DNA from 2 places in the Spinactinospora alkalitolerans genome. Region 1 is predicted to be linked to the other one. Evidence: predicted binding sites of a transcription regulator. Region 1 holds the regulator's gene; the other holds the start of a gene.
What was found. The regulator HspR, encoded in region 1, represses chaperone genes until heat shock. The targets are predictions, from matches to a motif close to ANTTGAGTCNNNNNGACTCAANT.
Positions count from the first base shown of each region.

Region 2: a site for HspR is predicted at 3,210-3,232, ahead of lon (endopeptidase La). Genes of this name have one in related genera too.

Region 1 is NZ_JACCCC010000001.1:118,868-129,975, forward strand. Features, by position in the region: gene HDA32_RS00660 (DUF6458 family protein) at 1-26, opposite strand, end outside; gene HDA32_RS00665 (acyl-CoA dehydrogenase) at 228-2,051, opposite strand; gene HDA32_RS00670 (hypothetical protein) at 2,167-2,688, opposite strand; gene HDA32_RS00675 (RDD family protein) at 2,887-3,360, shown strand; gene HDA32_RS00680 (glycosyltransferase) at 3,586-4,878, shown strand; gene HDA32_RS00685 (glycosyltransferase) at 5,162-6,451, shown strand; gene clpB (ATP-dependent chaperone ClpB) at 6,492-9,095, opposite strand; gene HDA32_RS00695 (heat shock protein transcriptional repressor HspR) at 9,195-9,617, opposite strand; gene dnaJ (molecular chaperone DnaJ) at 9,623-10,780, opposite strand; gene grpE (nucleotide exchange factor GrpE) at 10,897-11,108, opposite strand, start outside.
Region 2 is NZ_JACCCC010000001.1:4,964,602-4,975,709, forward strand. Features, by position in the region: gene HDA32_RS22045 (Gfo/Idh/MocA family oxidoreductase) at 1-679, opposite strand, end outside; gene lon (endopeptidase La) at 787-3,198, opposite strand; gene HDA32_RS22055 (ABC transporter substrate-binding protein) at 3,438-4,784, shown strand; gene HDA32_RS22060 (carbohydrate ABC transporter permease) at 4,854-5,834, shown strand; gene HDA32_RS22065 (carbohydrate ABC transporter permease) at 5,831-6,799, shown strand; gene HDA32_RS22070 (response regulator transcription factor) at 6,827-7,483, opposite strand; gene HDA32_RS22075 (sensor histidine kinase) at 7,480-8,682, opposite strand; gene HDA32_RS22080 (SHOCT domain-containing protein) at 8,885-9,259, shown strand; gene HDA32_RS22085 (hypothetical protein) at 9,256-9,837, shown strand; gene HDA32_RS22090 (DUF8017 domain-containing protein) at 9,834-10,628, opposite strand; gene HDA32_RS22095 (fructosamine kinase family protein) at 10,938-11,108, opposite strand, start outside.

The DNA of each region.
Region 1 (11,108 bases):
AGGAAAATGCCGAGCCCGATGCCCATCTGCCACCTCCGGGACGCGATGCGGGACAACCTGTGTGCACCAACCTACATTGGTCTGCCCTACCCCCTGCAGGCCGCACACATTACCCAAAACCGGGTTTCCGTTGAAGAAGCAGCGGGGGCGGGGCGGCCGAAACCGCCCCGCCCCCGCACCCGTTACGGGCCCCGGACGACCGCTGCCCGCAGCCGCTCGCATCGGCGTCAGAACGCGGACTCGGGAACCTCCATGAGGTCCAGCGTGGTCCGCTCCGTGATCTCGCGCTCGGCGGCCAGGCGCGGCAGGACCTGGTCGGCGAAGAAGCGGGCTGCCGCGATCTTGCCGGTGTAGAAGTCCTTGTCGGCCTCGCTCGCGCCGTCGATCCGGGCCAGCGCCACCTCGGCCTGCCGCTGCAGCAGCCAGGCGAGCACGAGGTCGCCCAGCGCCAGCAGCAGCCGGGTGCCGTTCAGGCCCACCTTGTACAGCTCGTCGGTCTCCTCGGCGGAGCGCATGGCGTCGCCGACCATGACCTCGACCATCGCCTGGACGTCGGTCGCGGCCTTGGCCAGCGCGGCGCGCTCGACCTTCAGCCGGCCGTTGCCGGCCTCGCTGTCGGCGAACTCCTGGATCTCGCCCATCAGCGCGCCCAGCGCCTGGCCGCCGTTCTTCACGATCTTGCGGAAGAACAGGTCCAGGCCCTGGATCGCCGTGGTGCCCTCGTAGAGGGTGTCGATCTTGGCGTCCCGGATGTACTGCTCGATCGGGTAGTCCTGCAGGTAGCCGGAGCCGCCGAGGGTCTGCAGGGATTCGGAGAGCAGCGCGTAGGAGCGCTCCGAGCCCACGCCCTTGACCAGCGGCAGCAGCAGGTCGTTGAGCGCGACCGTCGCGGAGGCGTCGGTGCCGGCGGCCTCGGCGATCTGCACCGTGTCCTGCTGGACGGCGGTGTAGACGACCAGGGCGCGCAGCGCCTCGGCGTAGGCCTTCTGGGTCATCAGGCTGCGCCGGACATCGGGGTGGTGGGTGATCGTGACCCGCGGCGCGCTCTTGTCGGACTGCCGGGTCAGGTCGGCGCCCTGCCTGCGCTCCTTGGCGTACTCCAGCGCGTTGAGGTAGCCGGTGGACAGCGTCGCGATCGCCTTCGTGCCGACCATCATCCGGGCGTACTCGATGACCAGGAACATCTGCCGGATGCCGTCGTGCCTGTCGCCGACCAGGTAGCCGACGGCCGGGTGCTCGGCGCCGAACGTCAGCTCGCACGTGGTGGAGGCCTTCAGGCCCATCTTGTGCTCGACGTTGGTCACGTAGGCGCCGTTGCGCTCCCCCAGTGAGCCGTCCTCGTCGACCAGGTACTTCGGCACCAGGAACAGCGACAGGCCCTTGGTGCCGGGGCCGTGGCCCTCGGGGCGGGCCAGCACGAGGTGGAAGATGTTCTCGGACATGTCGTGCTCGGCCGAGGTGATGAAGCGCTTGACGCCCTCGATGTGCCAGGTGCCGTCGTCCTGCTGCACGGCCCTGGTCCGGCCGGCGCCGACGTCGGAGCCCGCGTCGGGCTCGGTGAGCACCATCGTGGCGCCCCAGCCGCGCTCGATCGCCATGGCGGCGAACTTCTTCTGCGCCTCGTTGCCCTCCTTGAAGAGGACAGTGGAGAAGCCGGGACCGGCGGAGTACATGTGCACCGCGGGGTTGGCGCCCAGGATCAGCTCGGCCGCGGCCCACACCAGGGAACGGGGGGCGTTGCTGCCGCCGAGTTCGGGCGGGAGGTCCAGCCGGAACCACTCGGCGTCCATGTAGGCCTGGTAGGAGCGCTTGAAGCTCTCGGGCATCCGTACCGTGTTGGTCTCGGGATCGAAGACCGGCGGGTTGCGGTCGGCGTCTTCGAACGACTCGGCCACGACCCCGGTGGCGAGCCGGTTGACCTCGTCAAGAATGGTGCGAGCCGTGTCCTCGTCCAGCTCCTCGAACGGGCCGGTTCCCAGCACGTCCTGGCGCTTGAAGACCTCAAAAAGGTTGAACTCGAGGTCACGGAGGTTGCTTTTGTAATGCGTCATGGCGCGCTCCGCTGTGTCCTGGCCGCTGTGTCTGCACACGCGATCTACTGACTAGTAACAAATAGATGTTACTACCCGGTAGTAGGTCTTTGCCAGTGGCCCGGCCGCTTCCGGTTCAGGACCCGATGGCCATGATCCGGGCGATGGCGTCGAGCAGCGCGCTGACCTCGGGGAGAGGGCCCTCGCCCAGATCGAACCGGCGGCCGTCGCGGGTCCAGCGCGCCAGCCGGGTGCGCCGGTGGGTGCGCGGGCCGCGGATCGTGCGGTCGGCCTCCAGCAGGAAGAAGTCGGGGTCGGAGGGGCCGAGGAACGGGTCGGTCACGCGCGTTCCGCACACCAGGTAGGCCTCGCCCGCGCGCATCGGCTGGGGCAGCACCACGACCACCGCCTCCAGCGAGCCGCGCTCGGTGTGCAGCACGGACAGCCCGACGGGCGGCAGCCGCTCCTCCTCGGGGAGGTCGAGGGCCGCCCGCTGCCAGGCGCCGCGCAGGCCCTCGCCGAGGGCGCCCTCGCGCGCGAGGGTGAAGAGGCGGTGCCCCAACTGGAATGTGATCGCGCGCAGCACCACGCCGGTGAACTCGTCGTGGTGCCGGCGCGGAGCGTCGTCGTCTCGGCCCAGAGCGTGCCCGAACCGCATGCGTGCGCCTCCAATACCGACGTTTGGCCGCCCGGCATCGCCGAGATTGTCATGAACCCGCCGGGACCCGGCGCGAACGACCGGGACCGCGCCCGATCTGTAACGTGATCTTCTCGCGTTCGTCGGCTTCCGGATGGCAGAACGCGGGTATCCGGATTCGGCGGGCACCGGTCGACCGAGGAGTCGTGAGGAGGACCGATGGCGCGGCCCGGGGCGTCCTCCGCCCACCAGTTGCGCGCGCCGTCCCGCTGGAGCACCGCGGTGGTGGGCCGGCGGGTGGCGCAGGGGCTCCTCGACGCCGTCCTGTCGTCCCTGCTGCCGCTGCTCAGCCTGTCGCTCTTCCTCGTCGCACCACTGGGCGCCGGAGGCGCCGGCGAAGGGCTGTTCGCCGCGGTCTCCCTGCTCGTGCTGCTGCTCGCCATCACGGCCCACGCCTGGTACTGGGTGGCGCGGCCGATCTCGCGCCGCGGCCAGACCACGGGCATGCGGATGACGGGCATCCGCGTGGTCTCCGCGGACGGCATGCCGGTGACGCGCGGCGCGCTGCTGGTGCGGTGGCTGGTGCTGCCGGTGGATCTGCCGCTCATCGGGCTGCTGAGCATGCTGCTGAGCGCGCGGCACCAGCGGTTGGGGGACCGCCTCGCCGACACGGTCGTCATCCGCGACCGATGAGGATCTCAGGGGTCCTGGGATCTCAGGAATCTCAAGGATTCCAGGGATGCCAGGGATGCGCGCGCCGATTCGGAAATCGGGAGCGCGGATAAAACGGTGCCAAGACACCAAATCACCTGAATGGTCACGAATTGGGACGCCGGTCCCCGTGTTGACGTAATGATCCGCAACCGACTTGAATCGACGCATCGATCAGGCGCGATTCTCGGTGCGGAGGCCGTTTTCATGGACGGGCAGAGGCTGACGGTGCTGTTCCTACCGGAGAGCGCCTACGGACCGACGAACAACTGCATCGGGATCGGCGACGCCCTGCGCTGCCGCGGGCACCGCGTGGTCTTCGCCGCGGAGGCGTCGTGGAAGGGGCGGCTGGCGGCGCTGGGCTTCGAGGAGGAGCTCGTCGACCTCGCCCCGCCGCCCGCCGACGGGCGGCAGGAGGAGCCGGGGCAGTTCTGGAAGGACTACATCGCCGAAACCTCCCCCGAGTTCCGCAGGCCGACGTTCGACCAGCTCACCACCGTCACCGCCGACATCTACGCCACGCTCACCGAGGGCGCGCGCTACGCCGAGCCCCGGCTCAGGCGGATCATCGCCGAGGTGCGCCCCGACGTGATCGTCGAGGACAACGTGGTGCTGTTCCCGGCCCTGGCCACCGCGGGCGTGCCGCTGGTGCGGATCGCCTCGTGCAATCCGCTGGAGGTCCCCGGCATCGACGTGCCGCCGATCTTCTCCGGCTACCCCTCCAACGACCGCACCCAGTGGCGGCGCTTCCGGGTGGAGTTCGAGCGGACCCACCGCAGGCTGTGGAGCCGGTTCAACCAGTGGGTGCAGACGCAGGGCGCCGGGCCGCTGCCCTATCTGCGCTTCATGCCCGAGGCCGACGTCAACCTCTACCTCTACCCCGAGGTCGCCGACTACGTGGACCGCAGGGAGATGAACCCCAACTGGGTCCGCCTGGAGTCCTCGGTCCGGCGCACCGACGAGCCCTTCGAGGTGCCCGACAAGATCGCGCGGGGCGAGGGGTCGCTGATCTACTTCAGCCTCGGCTCGCTGGGCTCGGCCGACGTGGAGCTCATGCAGCGGCTCATCGACATGCTGGAGCACACCGTGCACCGCTACATCGTCTCCATGGGGCCCCGGCACGAGGAGCTGCGGCTGCCCGCCAACATGTGGGGCGAGGAGTTCCTGCCGCAGACCACGATCCTGCCGCTGGTGGACCTGGTGATCACGCACGGCGGCAACAACACCGTCACCGAGTCCTTCCACTTCGGCAAGCCCATGGTGGTGCTGCCGCTGTTCTGGGACCAGTACGACAACGCCCAGCGCATCCAGGAGCTCGGGTTCGGCGCGCGGCTGGACACCTACCGGGTCACCTTCCGCGAGCTGCACGAGGCGATGGAGCGCCTCCTCGGCAACGCCTGGATGCGCCAGCACCTGCGCGAGATCGGCGCGGAGATCAGGGAGCGCAACGGGCTGGACCTCGCGGCGGACGAGATCGAGCGGATCGGCCGGGTCGGGTGAGGGGCGGGAGGCACGGCCGGTTCCGGTCCCGGAGGACAGAGTGGTGTATCCCATGTGGGCAATTGCACGTAAGAAATCCATCTGACCTGCTATTCAACGGAATCAGGCGCTTTGGGGGTCAACGACCGTCAAATTCTTCCGCCGAAGGCACTGTTGCCGAAGAATTAAAACTGGTACTCACATAGGGGTATGGCTCCCGTGCGCCCAGTGGAATCGCCCGATAGGTCCCATAGGGTGCTAAACGGCTATCCGGTATCAAAAGCGACAGGTGGTGCTCTGGCTGATGGCAGATCGGGAACTGACGGTGCTGTTCATGCCCGAAAGCGCCTACGGTCCGACCAACAACTGCATCGGGATCGGCGACGTCCTGCGCCGGCGCGGGCACCGCGTGGTCTTCGCCGCGGAGGCGTCGTGGAAGGGGCGGCTGGCGCCACTGGGCTTCGAAGAGGCCCTCGTCGACCTCGCGCCACCGCCGGAGGAGGGCGGCGCCGAGCAGGACGCGGGGCAGTTCTGGAAGGACTACATCGCCGAGATCTCCCCGCAGTTCCGCAAGACCACGTCGGAGCAGTTGGAGACGGTGGTCAAGCCCATCTACGAGGAGCTGATCTCCGGGGTCCGCTACGCGGAGCCGCAGCTCAGGCGGATCATCGCCGAGGTGCGCCCCGACGTGGTCGTCGAGGACAACGTGGTGCTGTTCCCGGCCCTGGCCACCGCGGACGCGCCGTTCGTGCGCATGCTCTCCTGCAACCCGCTGGAGATGCCCGGCCCTGACGTGCCGCCGCCCTTCTCGGGCCTGGCCACGGGGGAGCGCCGCGCCGCCACCGCGTTCCACGCCGAGTTCGAACGCACCCACGGGGCGATGTGGGCCGACTTCAACGCCTACGTCCAGGAGCAGGGCGCACCCGCGCTGCCGCACATGCGGTTCATGCCCGAGGGCGACCTCAACCTCTACCTCTATCCCGAAGTGGCCGACTACACCGACCGCCGCCCGCTCGGCGACGGCTGGCACCGGCTGGACTCCTCGGTGCGCCGCACCGGCGGACCCGCGGAGCTGCCGGACCACATCGCCAAGGGCGAGGGGTCGCTGATCTACTTCAGCCTCGGCTCGCTGGGCTCGGCCGACGTCGACCTGATGCGCAGGGTGATCGACGTCCTCGGCGGGACCAGCCACCGCTACATCGTCTCCAAGGGCCCCCGCCACGACGAGATCGAGCTGCCCCCGAACATGTGGGGCGAGGAGTTCCTGTCCCAGACCGAGATCCTGCCGCTGGTGGACCTGGTGATCACGCACGGCGGCAACAACACCGTCACCGAGTCCTTCCACTTCGGCAAGCCGATGATCGTCCTGCCGCTGTTCTGGGACCAGTACGACAACGCCCAGCGCGTCCAGGAGCTGGGGTTCGGGCTGCGCATGGACGCCTACGGCTTCCGGCCCGACGAGCTGCGCGCCGGCGTGGAGAGCCTGCTCGGCAACGTCGGACTCCGCCGCCACCTGGACGAGATCGGCGCCGCGATCCGCGAACGCGAAGGCGTGGTGCGGGCCGCCGACCTCATCCAATCAGCGGCCCGCTGACCGCCGTACCGCGTCCGGGGTGCGGCCGCACCCCGGACGGTCAGGTGGGGGTCGGGACGGTGGCGGGGGTGACGCTCAGGGCGTCCTTGGTCTCGTCGAGGTCGACGACGACCGTGTCGCCCTCCTTGAGGTCGCCCGCGAGCAGCGCCTTGGCGAGCGGGTCGCCGATGGAGGCCTGCACCAGGCGGCGCAGCGGGCGGGCGCCGTAGACCGGGTCGTAGCCGGTGAGCGCGAGCCACTCGCGGGCGGCCGGGGTGACGTCCAGATGCAGCCTGCGGTCGGCCAGGCGCCGGCCCAGCCGGTCGATCTGCAGGTCGACGATCCGGGTCAGTTCGGTCGTGGACAGCGCGTCGAACATGATCACGTCGTCCAGCCGGTTCAGGAACTCCGGCTTGAACGTGTTGCGCACCACCGTCATAACCTTGTCCTGCCGGCCCTTCTCCTCCAGCGCCGGGTCCACCAGGAACTGCGAGCCCAGGTTGGAGGTGAGGATCAGCAGCGTGTTGCGGAAGTCCACCTGCCGGCCCTGGCCGTCGGTGAGGCGGCCGTCGTCGAGCACCTGCAGCAGGGTGTCGAAGACCTCGATGTGCGCCTTCTCCACCTCGTCCAGCAGCACGACGGTGTAGGGGCGGCGGCGCACCGCCTCGGTGAGCTGACCGCCCTCCTCATAGCCGACGTAGCCGGGGGGCGCTCCGACCAGGCGGGACACGGAGTGCTTCTCGGAGTACTCGCTCATGTCGATGCGCACGATCGCCCGCTCGTCGTCGAACAGGAACTCCGCCAGCGCCTTGGCCAGCTCGGTCTTGCCGACGCCCGTGGGGCCGAGGAACAGGAACGACCCCGTGGGCCGGTCCGGGTCGGAGATGCCGGCGCGGGCGCGGCGCACCGCGTCGGAGACCGCGCGCACGGCCTTGCCCTGCCCGATCAGCCGCCTGCCGAGCTCGTCCTCCATGCGCAGCAGCTTGGTGGTCTCGCCCTCCATGAGGCGGCCCACCGGGATGCCGGTCCACGACGACACGACGTCGGCGACGTCGTCCGCGCCGACCTCGTCCTTGACCATGGTGGCCTCGGCCTCGGCCTCCTCCTCGGCCGAGGACGCCTCCTCCACCTGCTTCTCGAGCTGCGGGATCTCGCCGTACATCAGCCGGGACGCGGCCTCGAAGTCGCCGTCGCGCTGGGCGCGCTCGGCCTGGCCGCGCAGGTCGTCCAGGCGCTCCTTGAGCTCGCCGACCCTGTTCAGCCCGGCCTTCTCCTGCTCCCAGCGGGCGACCAGCCCGTTGAGCTGCTCCTGCCGGTCGGCGAGGTCGGCGCGCAGCCGCTCCAGGCGCTGCCGGCTGGCGGGGTCGGACTCCTTGTCGAGCGCCATCTCCTCCATCTTCAGCCGGTCGACGGCGCGCTGGAGCTCGTCGATCTCCACGGGCCGGGAGTCGATCTCCATCCGCAGCCGGGACGCGGCCTCGTCGATCAGGTCGATGGCCTTGTCGGGCAGGAACCGCGCGGTGATGTAGCGGTCGGACAGCGTCGCGGCCGCGACCAGGGCGGAGTCGGCGATCTGCACCTTGTGGTGGGCCTCGTAGCGCCCCTTCAGCCCGCGCAGGATCGCGATCGTGTCGGCCGCCGACGGCTCGTCCACCATGACCTGCTGGAACCGCCGCTCCAGCGCGGCGTCCTTCTCGATGCGCTCGCGGTACTCGTCCAGCGTCGTCGCGCCGACCATGCGCAGCTCGCCGCGGGCCAGCATCGGCTTGAGCATGTTGCCCGCGTCCATGGCGCCCTCGGCCGCGCCGGCGCCGACCATCGTGTGCAGTTCGTCGATGAACGTGACGACCTGGCCGTCGCTCTCCTTGATCTCGGTCAGGACGGCCTTGAGGCGCTCCTCGAACTCGCCCCGGTATTTCGCGCCGGCCACCATCGCCGACAGGTCCAGCGAGACGAGCCGCTTGCCGCGCAGCGACTCGGGCACGTCACCGGCCACGATGCGCTGCGCCAGGCCCTCGACCACCGCCGTCTTGCCGACGCCGGGCTCGCCGATGAGCACCGGGTTGTTCTTGGTCCGCCGCGACAGCACCTGCACGACCCTGCGGATCTCGGAGTCGCGGCCGATGACCGGGTCGAGCGCGCCGGAGCGGGCCTGCTCGGTCAGGTCGACGCCGTACTTCTCCAGCGCCTGGAACGTCTCCTCCGGGTTCTCCGAGGTGACCCTGCCGTGCCCGCGCACCCGCTCGAACGCCTCCAGCAGCGCCTCGGGCGCGGCCCCGGCGCCCTTCAGCAGCTCGGCGGCCCCGCCGCCGTCGGCGGCCAGCCCGACCAGCAGGTGCTCGGTCGAGACGAACTCGTCCTCCATCTGCTTGGCGCGCTGCGCCGCGGTGTTCAGCGAGATGATCAACTGCCGTGAGCTGGCCGGAGCGCTCACCGTGGCGCCGGCGGCCTTGGGCAGGCCCGCGATGGCCTCCTCGATCTGACGGTTCAGTTCGTCGGGATTGACCCCGACCTCCTTGAGCAGGGGCCGGATGATCCCCTCGCCCTGGTTGACGAGGGCGGCCAGCAGGTGGACCGGCTCGACCTGCGGGCTGCCGTCGGTGGTCGCGCGCCGGAGCGCGACCGACAGCGCCTCCTGGCTCTTCTTGGTGAGTTTGTAGTCCATGCCTCGCCGCCCCCTCTGACCGAGTCGTCGCCTCCCCTTCCGCACGGCCTCGCCGGCCGCGAACCGGCGGGAACGCGGCCCGTGAGGTCGGGACCGGTGCTACTGCTCCGGCGGATGGGGAGGTGTCGTGTTGAAGATCGTGACGCGGGTGCGCCGCACCGGGAGCAGTTCGCCGCCGCCGGAGCGCCCCGAGGTGCGCCGGGTGACCGCGGTGCGCGCCGCGTCGAGTTCGTTGCGCAGGTGGAAGAGGTGTTCGCGCAGCTCGGCCACCTCGCGTTCGAGTTCCAGGATGCGCTTGATCCCCGCGAGGTTGATGCCGTTCTCCTGGGACAGCCGCTGCACCTCGCGGAGCTGCTGGATGTCGCGCATGGAGTAGCGCCTGCCCCGCCCCGCCGCACGGCCGGGGGACACCAGGCCGAGCCGGTCGTACTGCCGCAGGGTCTGCGGGTGCAGCCCGGACAGCTCCGCGGCCACCGAGATGACGTAGACCGGGGTGTCGTCTCCGAAGGCGGGGTGGTTCATGGTTGTCACGCCCCCTTAGCGCGTGCTTCCAGATCGCTGCGCGGATCCTGGTCGGCTGTCGCGGCGCGGAAGTTCTCCAGTGCCTCCCTGGCCGCGCCGTTGAGGTTCTGCGGCACCGCGACCTCGACGGTGACCAGCAGGTCGCCCGCTGTGCCGTCGCGCCGCTGGGTCCCCTTGCCCCTGACCCGGAACGTGCGGCCGTTCGGGGTGCCCGGGGGGATCTTGACGGTGACCGGGAGGCCGTTGAGCGTGGGCACCCGGACATCGGCGCCCAGCGTCGCCTCGGGGAAGGTCACCGGGACGGTGATCGTCAGGTTGTCGCCGGTCTTGCCGAACAACTGGTGCTGCTGCACGTGCACCACCACGAAGAGGTCTCCGGCCGGCCCGCCCCGCTCGCCCGGCGCTCCCTTGCCCTTGATCCTGATCCTCTGGCCGTCGGTGACGCCCGCGGGGATTCGGGCCTGGATCGTGCGGGTGCTCTTGCCGCGCCCGCTGCCGTGGCAGGTGGCGCACGGGTCGTCGACGACGAGGCCGCGGCCCTTGCACTCGCTGCACGGCTCGGACAGCGAGAAGCCGCCCAGGTTCTTGTTCTCGTGGCCGGTGCCCGAGCACTTCGGGCACACCCGCGGCGTCGTCCCGACCTTGGCGCCGGTGCCCTGGCAGGTCGGGCAGGCGGACTCGCTGGTGAGCTGGAACGACCGGGTGACGCCCTTGGCGGCCTCGGTGAAGGTCAGCTTGGTCTCGGTCTCCACGTCGGCGCCGCGCCGGGCCTGCGTGCTCGCGCGCCCGCCGCGGCCGCCGAACAGCCCGCCGAACAGGTCGCTGAGCCGCTCGCCGCCCCCGCCGGCGGTGCCGGTGCCCTGGCCGAACAGGTCGCCGAGGTTGAAGTCGCCCGCCCCGGTGCCTCCGCCCGGCCGGTAGGAGCCGCCGAACAGCGAGCGCGCGTCGTCGTACTCCTTGCGGCGCTTCTCGTCCGACAGGACGTTGTAGGCCTCGGAGATCTCCTTGAACCGGTCCTCGGCGGCGCTGTCACCGGTGTTGGCGTCGGGATGGTACTTGCGCGCGAGCTTGCGGTAGGACTGCTTGATCTCGTCCTTCGTGGCCGTCTTTGAGACTCCGAGGACCTTGTAGTAGTCCTTCTCCAGGTAGTCCTTGGTGCTCATCGACGCTTGCCTTCTCCCGCTTCGTCCTCGGTTGTCGGTGGGCCGGGGCCGCGCGCGAATCCCCGCGCCCGGATCCGAGCGCGCCCCGGGGGCCTGCCCCGGGGCGCGCTCCGCTGCTACCTCTGCTGTTCGCCGTCTGCTCCGTCCTCGGCGGCGCCCTCGACCGGGCCGGGACCGGCCCCGGCCGCCGCCTCGGGCTCGGCCGCCTCGCCGGCGGCGGCGCCCTCCTCCTCGTCCGGGCCGGCCACGACCACGCGGGCCGGGCGGAGCACCCGCTCGCCGACGAGGTATCCGGGCTGGAACACCTCGATGACGGTCGGGACGCTCA
Region 2 (11,108 bases), 4.8 Mb from region 1:
CGACGAATGTGTCGTCGTCGGCGCGCACGCCCGGCCGGTGGGAGTCGAGTTCGGCGTAGACGCTCGCGACCGGCCCGAACAGGTTGACGGCCTGGTCGATGAGGTGCGGCCCCAGGTCGTAGAGGAGCCCGGCGCCCTCCTCGACGCCGCCCTGATCGCGCCAGGTCTCCTTGGCCTCGGGGCGCCACCGCTCGAATCGGGACTCGAACCGGTGCACCCGGCCGAGGGTGCCCTCGTCGATCAGCTTCCACAGGGTCAGGAAGTCGCTGTCCCAGCGGCGGTTGTGGAACACCGTGAGGACCTGGCCGAGCCGCCGCGACTCCTCGGCGAGTTCGCGGGCCTCGGCGGAGGTGAGGGCGAAGGGCTTGTCCACCACGACCGCCAGGCCGGCCTCCAGCGCGGCGCGGGCCAGCGGGGCGTGGCTGTCGTTGGGCGTGGTGATGGCGGCGATCTCGAAGTCGTCGGCGCGCCGCCACAGCTCGTCGACCGACGCGATCACCTCGGTGTCGGGGTAGCGCTCGCGGACGGCGGCCCGCCGCCCGGGATCGCCCGTGACGACAGCGGACAGCCGCAGGCCCGGGGTGGCGTCGATGAGCGGGGCGTGGAAGACGGCGCCGCCCTTGCCGTAGCCGATCAGGGCGACGTGGAGATCGTGGTCAGCACCGTGCGAAGAGGTCATGCGTCCAATTATGGGAGACCGCGGCCCCGGCGCGCCGCGCCCCGGCCGCGGAGAAGACACGCGCGGGCCGTCCCCCGAGGGGGACGGCCCGCGTCGGCGTCCGCCGGTCAGGCGGCGACCGGCTCCCTGGAGCCGGCCGGCCGCAGCGCCAGGTCCAGCACCTCCCTGACGTCGGCCACCGGGTGCACGGTGAGCAGCTCCAGCACCTCGGCGGGCACGTCGTCCAGGTCGGGCTCGTTGCGCGCCGGAATCAGCACCGTGGTGATTCCGGCCCGGTGCGCGGCCAGCAGCTTCTGCTTGACCCCGCCGATCGGCAGGACCCGGCCGGTCAGCGAGACCTCACCGGTCATCGCGACGTCGGAGCGCGCCGGGCGGCCGGACAGCAGCGAGGCCAGCGCCGTGGTCATGGTGACGCCGGCGCTGGGGCCGTCCTTGGGGACGGCGCCGGCCGGGACGTGGATGTGCACGCCCCGCTCCTTGAGGTCGCCCACCGGCAGCTCCAGTTCGGCGCCGCGCGAGCGCAGGTAGGAGAGCGCGATCTGGGCGGACTCCTTCATCACGTCGCCGAGCTGGCCGGTCAGGGCCAGCCCGCCGGCACCGGACTCCGGGTCGGCCAGCGACGCCTCCACGAAGAGCACGTCGCCGCCCGCGCCGGTCACCGCCAGGCCCGTGGCGACCCCCGGCACGGCCGTCCGCTCGGCCGATTCCGGCGTGTGCCTGGGCCGGCCGATGTAGGCGCGCAGGTCGTCCGCTCCCACCGACACCGGCAGTTCGCGCTCGCCCAGCGCCACGGTCGCCGCGATCTTGCGCAGCACCCGCGCGATGGAGCGCTCCAGGCCGCGGACGCCGGCCTCGCGGGTGTACTCGCCGGCGACGGTGCGCAGCGCGTCGTCGCCCAGCACGACCTCGGACGGCTCCAGCCCGGCCTTCTCCAGTTGGCGCGGGAGCAGGTGGTCGCGGGCGATGGTGACCTTCTCGTCCTCGGTGTAGCCGTCCAGCTCCACCAGCTCCATGCGGTCCAGCAGCGGCGCCGGGACGGAGTCCAGGGTGTTGGCGGTGGCCAGGAAGACCACGTCGGACAGGTCGAGGTCGACTTCGAGGTAGTGGTCGCGGAAGGTGTGGTTCTGCGCCGGGTCGAGGACCTCCAGCAGGGCCGCCGTCGGATCGCCGCGGAAGTCGCTGCCGACCTTGTCGATCTCGTCCAGCAGCACGACCGGGTTCATCGAACCGGCCTCCTTGACGGCGCGGACGATCCGGCCGGGCAGCGCGCCGACGTAGGTGCGCCGGTGGCCGCGGATCTCCGCCTCGTCCCGGACGCCGCCGAGCGCGACCCTGGTGAACGTCCGCCCCATGGCGCGCGCCACCGATTCGCCCAGCGAGGTCTTGCCGACGCCGGGCGGGCCGACCAGGGCGAGCACGGCACCGCTGCGGCGGCCGCCGATGACGCCGAGCCCCTTGTCCTCGCGGCGCTTGCGCACCGCCAGGTACTCCACGATGCGCTCCTTGACGTCGTCGAGTCCCGCGTGGTCGGCGTCGAGCACCCCGCGCGCGCCCGCGATGTCGTAGGCGTCGTCGGTGCGCTCGTTCCAGGGCATGTCGAGGACGGTGTCGAGCCAGGTGCGGATCCATCCGGCCTCCGGCGAGGAGTCCCCGGCCCGCTCCAGCTTGTCGACCTCGGCCAGCGCGGCCGTGCGGACGTGTTCGGGCAGGTCGGCGGTCTCGACCCGCTCGCGGTAGTCCTCCTCCTCGCTGCCGGGCTTTCCGGACAGCTCGTTGAGCTCCTTGCGGACGGCCTCCATCTGGCGGCGCAGCAGGAACTCGCGCTGCTGCTTGTCCACGCCCTCCTGGACGTCCTTGTTGATCGTCTCGGTGACGTCGAGCTCGGCCAGGTACTCGCGGGTCCACTCGATGAGGTCGCCCAGCCGCTCGGAGACGTCGTAGCTCTCCAGCAGCCGGAGCTTCTGGGCGGTCTTGAGGAACGGGGAGTAGCCGCCGCGGTCGGCGAGCCGGCTCGGGTCGTCGAGCTGCTGGACGCCGTCGAGGATCTGCCAGGCGCCGCGCTTCTGCAGGTAGGTCGTCAGCAGCGTCTTGTACTCGCGGGCCAGCTCCTGCACCCTGCCCGGGTGGCCGCCCTCGGGGGTCTTCTCCTCGTGCACCGCGACCGAGACCCACAGCGCCGCGCCGGGCCCGGTGGTCCCGCTGCCCACGCGCGCCCGGGCCGTGCCGCGCAGCACCGCTGCGGGCTCACCGTCGGAGGTCCGGCCCACCTGCTCGATGACCGCGACGGTCCCCACGCCCGCATAGGAGCCGTCGACGCGCGGCACGATCAGCACCCGCGGCTTGCTCGCCGAGCGGATGCCGGGGGGCTTCGCCGCGCCGTCGCCCACGGCCTGGGCCGCCTCGACGGCGGAGCGGACCTCGGAGTCGGAGATGTCCACCGGCACGACCATGCCGGGAAGGACCACGTCGTCATCGAGCGGCAGGACGGGCAGCGTCACGCCGGATTGCGTGTCAGTCATGGGACCCTCCTTATTGAGTCAATAGGACTCAATAAAGAAGAGTCTGGTTTTGTTCCCCTGTCTCTGTTCGCTGACAGCGATCTCGATCCCGGCACGGTTCCATGACCGAACGACCACGTGACGAAACCGTTACGGCCGGGATCAGACACGGATATGGACAAGTCATGCCAAACCCACTTCCATCAGACCTCACGATCCCGGTCTACACCAGTCGCCGGGCGGTCCCCGGAGGTACGCGTATGCCCACATCCCCGCGCAGTCGCATCACCGTCGCGGCTTCGCTCCCCCTGATCCTGCTCGCCGGCGGCTGCTCCTACCTGTCGGGCGACTCCCAGGCGGCCGACCCCGAATCCGCGGACTGCGAGGACTTCCAGGAGTGGCAGGGCCACGAGGGCACCAGCGTGGAGGTCTACGCCTCCATCCGCGACGAGGAGGGCGAGCGGATGCAGCGGGCGTGGGCGGACTTCGCCTCCTGCACCGGCATCGACATCCAGTACGAGGGCAGCGGCGAGTTCGAGGCCCAGGTCCAGGTGAAGGTCGACGGCGGCAACGCCCCCGACCTCGCCTTCTTCCCCCAGCCCGGCCTGCTGGAGCGCTTCGCCGAATCCGGGGACGCGCTGCCGGCGCCCGAGGGCGTCCAGGAGAAGGCCGAGGCCGGCTGGAGCGAGGACTGGCTGAACTACGCCACCGTCGGCGACGAGCTCTACGGCACCCCGCTGGGAGCCAACGTCAAGTCCTTCGTCTGGTACTCCCCCGGCTTCTTCTCCGACAACGGCTACGAGGTCCCGCAGACCTGGGACGAACTGATCGAACTCAGCGACGCGATGGCCGACGACGGCGTCAAGCCGTGGTGCGCGGGCATCGAATCCGGTGACGCGACCGGATGGCCGGCCACCGACTGGGTCGAGAACGTGATGCTGCGGCAGAACGGCCCCGAGGTCTACGACCAGTGGGTCGAGCACGAGATCCCGTTCGACGACGACCAGGTCGCCGACGCCATGGAGCGGGTCGACGGGATCCTGCGCAACCCCGACTACGTCAACGGCGGCCACGGCGAGGTGCAGAGCATCGTCACCACCTCCTTCCAGGACGCCGGCCTGCCCATCCTGGACGACGAGTGCGGAATGTACCTGATGGGCTCCTTCTACGCCGCCCAGTGGCCGGAGGGGACCACGGTCGCCGAGGACGGCGACGCGTTCGCGTTCAACCTGCCCCCGATCAACCCCGACTTCGGCACGCCCGTCATGGGCGGCGGCGAGTTCGTCGGCGCCTTCGCCGACCGCCCCGAGGTCGTCGCGGTCCAGGAGTACCTGGCGACCGCCGACTACGCCGACCGGCGGGCCGCCGAGGGCGCCTGGTTCTCGGCCCACCAGGACCTGGACCTGGACACGCTGGAGTCCCCGACCGACCGACTCGGCGCCGAGATCCTGCGCGACTCCGAGACGGTGTTCCGCTTCGACGGCAGCGACAACATGCCGGCGGCGGTCGGCGCCGGAACGTTCTGGCGCGGCATGACCAACTGGATCAACGGCGACGAGACCGCGGAGACCCTGTCCTACATCGAGGACTCCTGGCCCTCCTCCTAAAGGAGCGTCCGCACCTGCCCCGGGCGCCGGCGCGCCGGCGCCCGGGCGGCTCCCCCTGAAAGGGATGGAATGGGTTTCTCCCTGCTCGAAGAGCTGCCCAAGCTCCTGTGGCTGGTGATCGGCGTCGCGGCGTTCACCGGCGTCATCGGAGTGCTCCTGCTCGTCGTCGACCGCGGCCCCAAGACGCGGCGCGACTGGTGGCAGGCGGCGTTCTTCCTCGGCCCGGCCGCGCTGCTGCTCCTGCTCGGCACGGTCTACCCGGTGGTGCGCACCACGGCGCTGTCGTTCATGGGCCGCTCCGGCGACGCCTGGGTCGGCACGGCCAACTACGTCTGGATGTTCACCCAGCCCGAGATCCTCATCGTGCTGCGCAACACCCTGCTGTGGGTGGTGTTCGCGCCGGTGCTGGCCACCACGACCGGGCTGGTCTACGCGGTCCTCGTTGACCGCTCCAGGTTCGAGTCCGTCGCCAAGTCGCTGCTGTTCATGCCGATGGCCATCTCCTTCGTCGGCGCCAGCATCATCTGGAAGTTCGTCTACGCGTTCGAACCGGCCGGATCCGATCAGATCGGCGTGCTCAACCAGGTGGTGGTCTGGCTGGGCGGCGAGCCGCAGCAGTGGCTGCTCAACCAGCCGCTGAACACGCTGCTGCTCATCGCCGTGCTGATCTGGGTGCAGGCGGGCTTCGCGATGGTGGTGCTGTCGGCGGCGATCAAGGCGATCCCCGCGGAGATCACCGAGGCCGCGCGGATCGACGGCGCCTCGTCCCCGCAGCTCTTCTGGCGCATCACGCTGCCGTCGGTCTGGCCGACGGTGACGGTCGTGCTGATCACCATCTCGGTGCAGACGCTGAAGGTCTTCGACATCGTCCGCACGATGACCGGCGGGCAGTTCGACACCAGCGTGATCGCCAACGAGATGTACAACCAGGCGTTCCGCTACGGCGAGCTCGGCCAGGGCTCGGCACTGGCCGTCTTCCTCTTCGTCCTGGTCATTCCCCTTGTCATCATGCAGATGCGCAGCAACCGACGCGCCAGGGAGCAGCAGTGACCAACCCGACGCCTCCCCCGCCCACCGCGGACGACGCCGTCAGGGCCGCGCCGCCGGAGTCATCGGCGGCCCGGGTCCGCAGGCGGCTGTCCGGCCGGGCCGCGGGCATCGCCGCCGTCGTCATCGCCGTGCTCTGGACGCTGCCCACCGCGGGGCTGTTCGTCTCCTCCTTCCGCCCGGAGGAGCAGATCAAGACGACCGGGTGGTGGACGTTCTTCAGCGATCCGCGGCTCACCATGGAGAACTACGGCGACGTGCTGTTCGGCACGGCCAGCCGGGGCCAGCTCGCCAGCTACTTCGTGAACTCGTTCGTCATCACGGTGCCGGCCACGGTGTTCGCGGTGACGCTCGCCGCGCTGGCCGCCTACGCGCTGGCCTGGATGAACTTCCCCGGGCGCGACTGGCTGTTCCTGGGGATCTTCGCGCTGCAGATCGTACCGCTGCAGATGTCGCTGGTGCCGCTGCTGCGCTTCTTCTCCGAGGGCGTGAGCATCGGCGACCAGCAGATCCTGCCGGCCTGGGAGCTGCAGGGCGCCTTCCAGTTCACCAACGTGTGGGTGGCGCACACGATCTTCGGCCTGCCGCTGGGGATCTTCCTGCTGCACAACTTCATCTCGCAACTGCCGCGCAGCCTGTTCGAGGCCGCGCGGGTGGACGGCGCGGGGCACGGCGTCATCTTCCGCCGCGTGGTGACTCCGCTGATCGTGCCCGCGCTGGTGTCGCTGGCGATCTTTCAGTTCCTCTGGGTCTGGAACGACCTCCTGGTGGCGCTGATCTTCGCGGGCGGCAGCGTGGACACCGCCCCGCTCACGGTCCGCCTGGCCGAGATGGCCGGCACCCGGGGCGGCGAATGGCAGCGCCTCACGGCCGGCGCGTTCGTCTCCATCGTGGTGCCGCTGGGCGTGTTCTTCGCCCTGCAGCGCTACTTCGTGCGCGGCCTGCTCGCCGGCAGCGTCAAGGGCTGATCCGGCCCGGCCGCCCGGCACGGCCCGCTACCGCACCAGGCCCGACTGGTAGGCGATCACCACCAGTTGGGCCCGATCGCGGGCGTGCAGCTTGACCATGGAGCGGCTGACGTGGGTGCGGGCGGTGGCGGGGCTGACCACCAGGCGCTCGGCGATCTCCTCGTTGGTCAGCCCCTCGCCGACCAGGCCCAGCACCTCGCGCTCGCGGTCGGTGAGCAGGCCCAGCTCGGGGCGGGGGGCGTGGCGGGCGCCCGAGCCCGTGGTGAACGCCGCGATGACGCGGCGGGTCACCGACGGCGACAGCAGCGATTCGCCCTCGGCCGCGAGCCGGACCGCCCGCAGCAGCTCCTCCGGCTCGCTGTCCTTGATCAGGAACCCGGCCGCCCCGGCGCGCAGCGCGTCGAACACGTACTCGTCGAGCTCGAACGTCGTGAGCACCACCACGCGGGTCCCGGTCAGCCGGTCGTCGGCGGCGATCTCGCGCAGCGCGGCGATGCCGTCCATGACGGGCATGCGCACGTCCATCAGGACCACATCGGGCCGCTCCCTGCGCACCAGCTCCAGCGCCTCGCGGCCGTCGGCGGCCTCGCCCGCGAGCTCCAGGTCGTCCTCCGCCTCGATCAGCACCCGCAGCCCCATCCGCACCAGGGCCTGGTCGTCGGCGACGGCCACCCTGACGCTCACCGATCGCCCCCGGTCGGCAGCGGCAGCTCGGCCCGCACGGCGAACCCGCCACCGGAGCGCGGACCGGCGTGCAGGGCTCCGCCGACGGCACGGGCGCGCTCGCGCATCCCGGCCAGCCCGTTGCCCTCGGCCGGCGGCGCCTCGGGCCGGGCGGGACCGTTGTCGGTCACCTCCACGACGACCTCCATCGGCCGGTAGGCGATGCGCACGTCGGCCTCCGCTCCTTCGGCGTGCCGCACCACGTTGGTCAGTGCCTCCTGGACGATGCGGTAGGCCGCGTGGTCCACGGCCGCGGGCAGCTCGACGGGGTCCCCATCGGTGCGCACCCGCGCCCGGCGGCCCGCGGCGGTGATCGCGGCGACCAGGTCCTCCAGTCGGTCCAGCCCGGGCAGCGGCGCCCGCTCGTCGTCGCCCCCGACGCCGGGGTCGCGGAAGACCGCCAGCGTACCGCGCAGCTCCTCCAGCGCGTCCCTGCTGGTCCGCCGGATCGCCTCCAGCGAGGGCACGACCTGCTCCGGGCGCTTGTGCAGCACGTGCAGCGCCACACCGGCCTGCATGCTGATCACCGAGAGGCTGTGCCCGACGACGTCGTGCACCTCGCGGGCGATGCGCAGCCGCTCCTCGTAGGCGTAGCGGCGCAGCTCCTGCTCCCGGTCCCGGCGGGCTCCCTCGCGGCGGGTGCGCACGATGACGCCCAGGGCGGCGGGGGCGAGCAGGAGGGTCAGCCCGAACACGGCCCCCGTCAGCAGCTCGCCGTTGAGCAGCCCCAGGTAGGGGCGGTCGAGGTAGCCGGAGAGCAGCAGCGGCACGGCCAGGGCCGTCCACGGCGCCCAGGCCCGCAGCGGCAGTGCGGCCGCGGTGGAGAACACCACCACGGCCAGCAGCAGCAGAATCGGGCCGAACGGGTTGCCCAGCGCGAGGAAGGCCGTGACGGCCGATGCGGTCACAGCGAGGGCCGTGCGGGGCCGGAGCCTGCGCACCATCACGCCCGCGGCGGCCGCGAACACGGCGGCGTGGGTGGCCGGTGACAGCGGCGCGGCGTCCACCCGGTCGGGCCACCCGGGGCCGGGCCCTCCCTGGCCGGGCGGGCCCCAGTGCTCGAACGCCGTCTGGCCGCGCGTCACGGCGAGCACCAGGAGGCCGAGGAGGAGCCCCAGCGGCACGTCCACGGCGAGGATCCGGCCGGCCTTGCGCGTCATGGGCTTGCGCGCCTCCCCTCACCGCGGGTCCGCCACCGCCGGCGCCGGGCCCGCTCACCGGCCGCCGTCATCCCGACGATAGTTCGCGCGGGCCCGCCCGGCGTCGTGCCGGAGGCGTACCGCGGCTACGCGCGCGGACGTAGCCGCGAAGCCGCGCACCGGGCGATGACGCGCGTAGCGGCCGGCGGCCAGGCTCGGTTGTATGGACACTGCATTGAGCACCGCTTTGGACACCGCACCGAACATCACGCCGACCGCCGGGGCCGCGGGACTCACCGCGTTGGCCGCCCATCCCGGACCGCCCTGGGGCGGTGGACCGCCCCCGTTCCTTCCAGCCGTGGGAGCCGCCATGTTCCTCGTCATCGCCCTGCTGATCGGGCTGGGCGTCTTCCTGCTCAGCCGCCGCGGCGGCGGCCGCCGCCCGCCATGGGCGAGCGCACCCGAACCGCCCGAGGCGGGCGCCAGGCGGGTGCTGGCCGACCGCTTCGCCGCCGGTGACATCGGCGTCGACGAATTCATGGAGCGCGCCGGCGCCCTGAACTGGGTGCCGGGTGAGGACTCCGGAGCCAAGCGATGACGGCGACGCCCCGCCAGGACCGGACCCGGGGGCGTCCGCGCCCCCGGACCGGTTCGCTCCCCGCGTTCCCTCGGCTCTCCCCGGCCTGGCGCAAGACGGTGCTGAGCGCGCACGTCGTCGCGTCGGTCGGCTGGCTCGGCGCCCAGGTGTGCCTGGTGACGCTGCTGGCCGCGGGCCTGGCCGACGACGACCCCGCGCGGGTCGGCGCGGTCTACGGCGCCGCGGGCCTGCTGGTCTCCACCCTGGTCGCCCCCGTGAGCCTCACCGCGCTGGCCACCGGCCTCGTGCTCTCGCTGGGCACCCCGTGGGGCCTGGCCCGCCACTGGTGGGTGCTGATCAAGCTGGGGTTGACCGCGCTCCTGGTGGTCGGAAGCAACTTCAGCCTCGGCCCGCAGGTCCTGGAGCTGGCTGCGGCGACGGCGGACGGCTCGGTGCCGCCCCCGCTGCTCGAACGGGCCAGGACCGTCATCGCCCTGTCGGTGGCGCTGACGGTGCTGCTGGCCGCCACGCTGCTGTCGACGGTCAAGCCCTTCGGCCGGGTCCGCCGGCGCGCGGGGGCGCCGGCGGCACGCGGCTAAGCGGGCTGGTCCCCGTAGTCGTAGTCGTTGTCGCGCAGCGTCGAGATGACGGTGTCGATGGTCTCCTCCGTCAGGGCGTCGTCGACCCCGGTGTCGGCGATGACCAGGAAGACGCGCACGCCCGTGTCGTCCTGGTCGGCCGGGACCGCGACCGCGTGCACGACCCCGCCGGGCGGCTGGCAGTCGGCGTCGGGCTGCTGCACCGTCGCGTCGATCACGGCGTGGTGGCCCGTCAGGTCGTTGGAGGAGAACGCCTCGACCGAGCGCACCGACGTGGCGGCCCTGCCCCCGGCCTCGGTCTCGAACGCGTACTCGGCCCACTTCAGCGCGACGTTCCGGGCCATCTCCTCGGTGTCGTCGGTGTCGGTGACGGCCTGGGCCCCGACGTCGGCGCGCGATCCCCAGGTCTCGCAGGGGTTCTCCTTGTACAGGGAGGTGCCGCCCATGCCGAGGACCGGCTGGCCGTCATCGTCCTCGTAGCCCCGGAGGTGGGTGGGGCCGTCGAAGACCCAGCCGTCGTCGCTGGGCGGGATCTCGTAGACGAAGCCCCACTTGGTGACGCTCGCCAGCTGCCAGCCCTCCTGCATGAGGGGCACGGGCGGGGGCGGGGAGGACGGCTCCTGCGTCGGCTCCGGTTCCCCGGCCGGCTCGGGTTCGGGCTCGCTGCTCTCCTCGGCGGGCGCGGCGGGGGCCGCCGCCTGCTGCGCGTTCCCGCGCAGGCTGATCACCACCACCGTCACGGCGATGACCAGCACGGCCGCGAACACGATGGCGAGGAGCGCCACCATCATGGGGCCGGGTCCGCCGGAGGCTCGGGGGGTCGGGGCACCGCCCTGAGGGTGGCCCCAGTTGTCCGGTCGCTGGTTTCCAGGCCAATTCACGGGTCCGACTCTAGCGGTTCCGCACCTTTGTGCCGATCTCGAACTTGATTTCCAAGCTCAGCCACAGGATGGAGTAGGCGTGCGGGTGGGCGATCTCCGTCCAAGGGCCTTCGGCCACACGAGAGGATCGCCCAGTCACCGCGAATCCCTCCTGTGGCCGAGGTCCAGAACCCCCGATGGCTGAGCTTGAAACTCAAGTCGGGATCGGCCGGATCACTCTCAGGCGCGCAGAGCGGCGCGGGCCGCGTCCATCGCCGTGGTGCGGTACGCGGCGCCGAACAGGCACACGTGCACCAGCAGCGGGTGGAGCTGGTGCAGGGCGATCCGGTCGCGCCACCCCGCGGCCAGCGGCGCCGCCTCGTTGTAGGCGTCGCGCACGCGGTCCAGGTG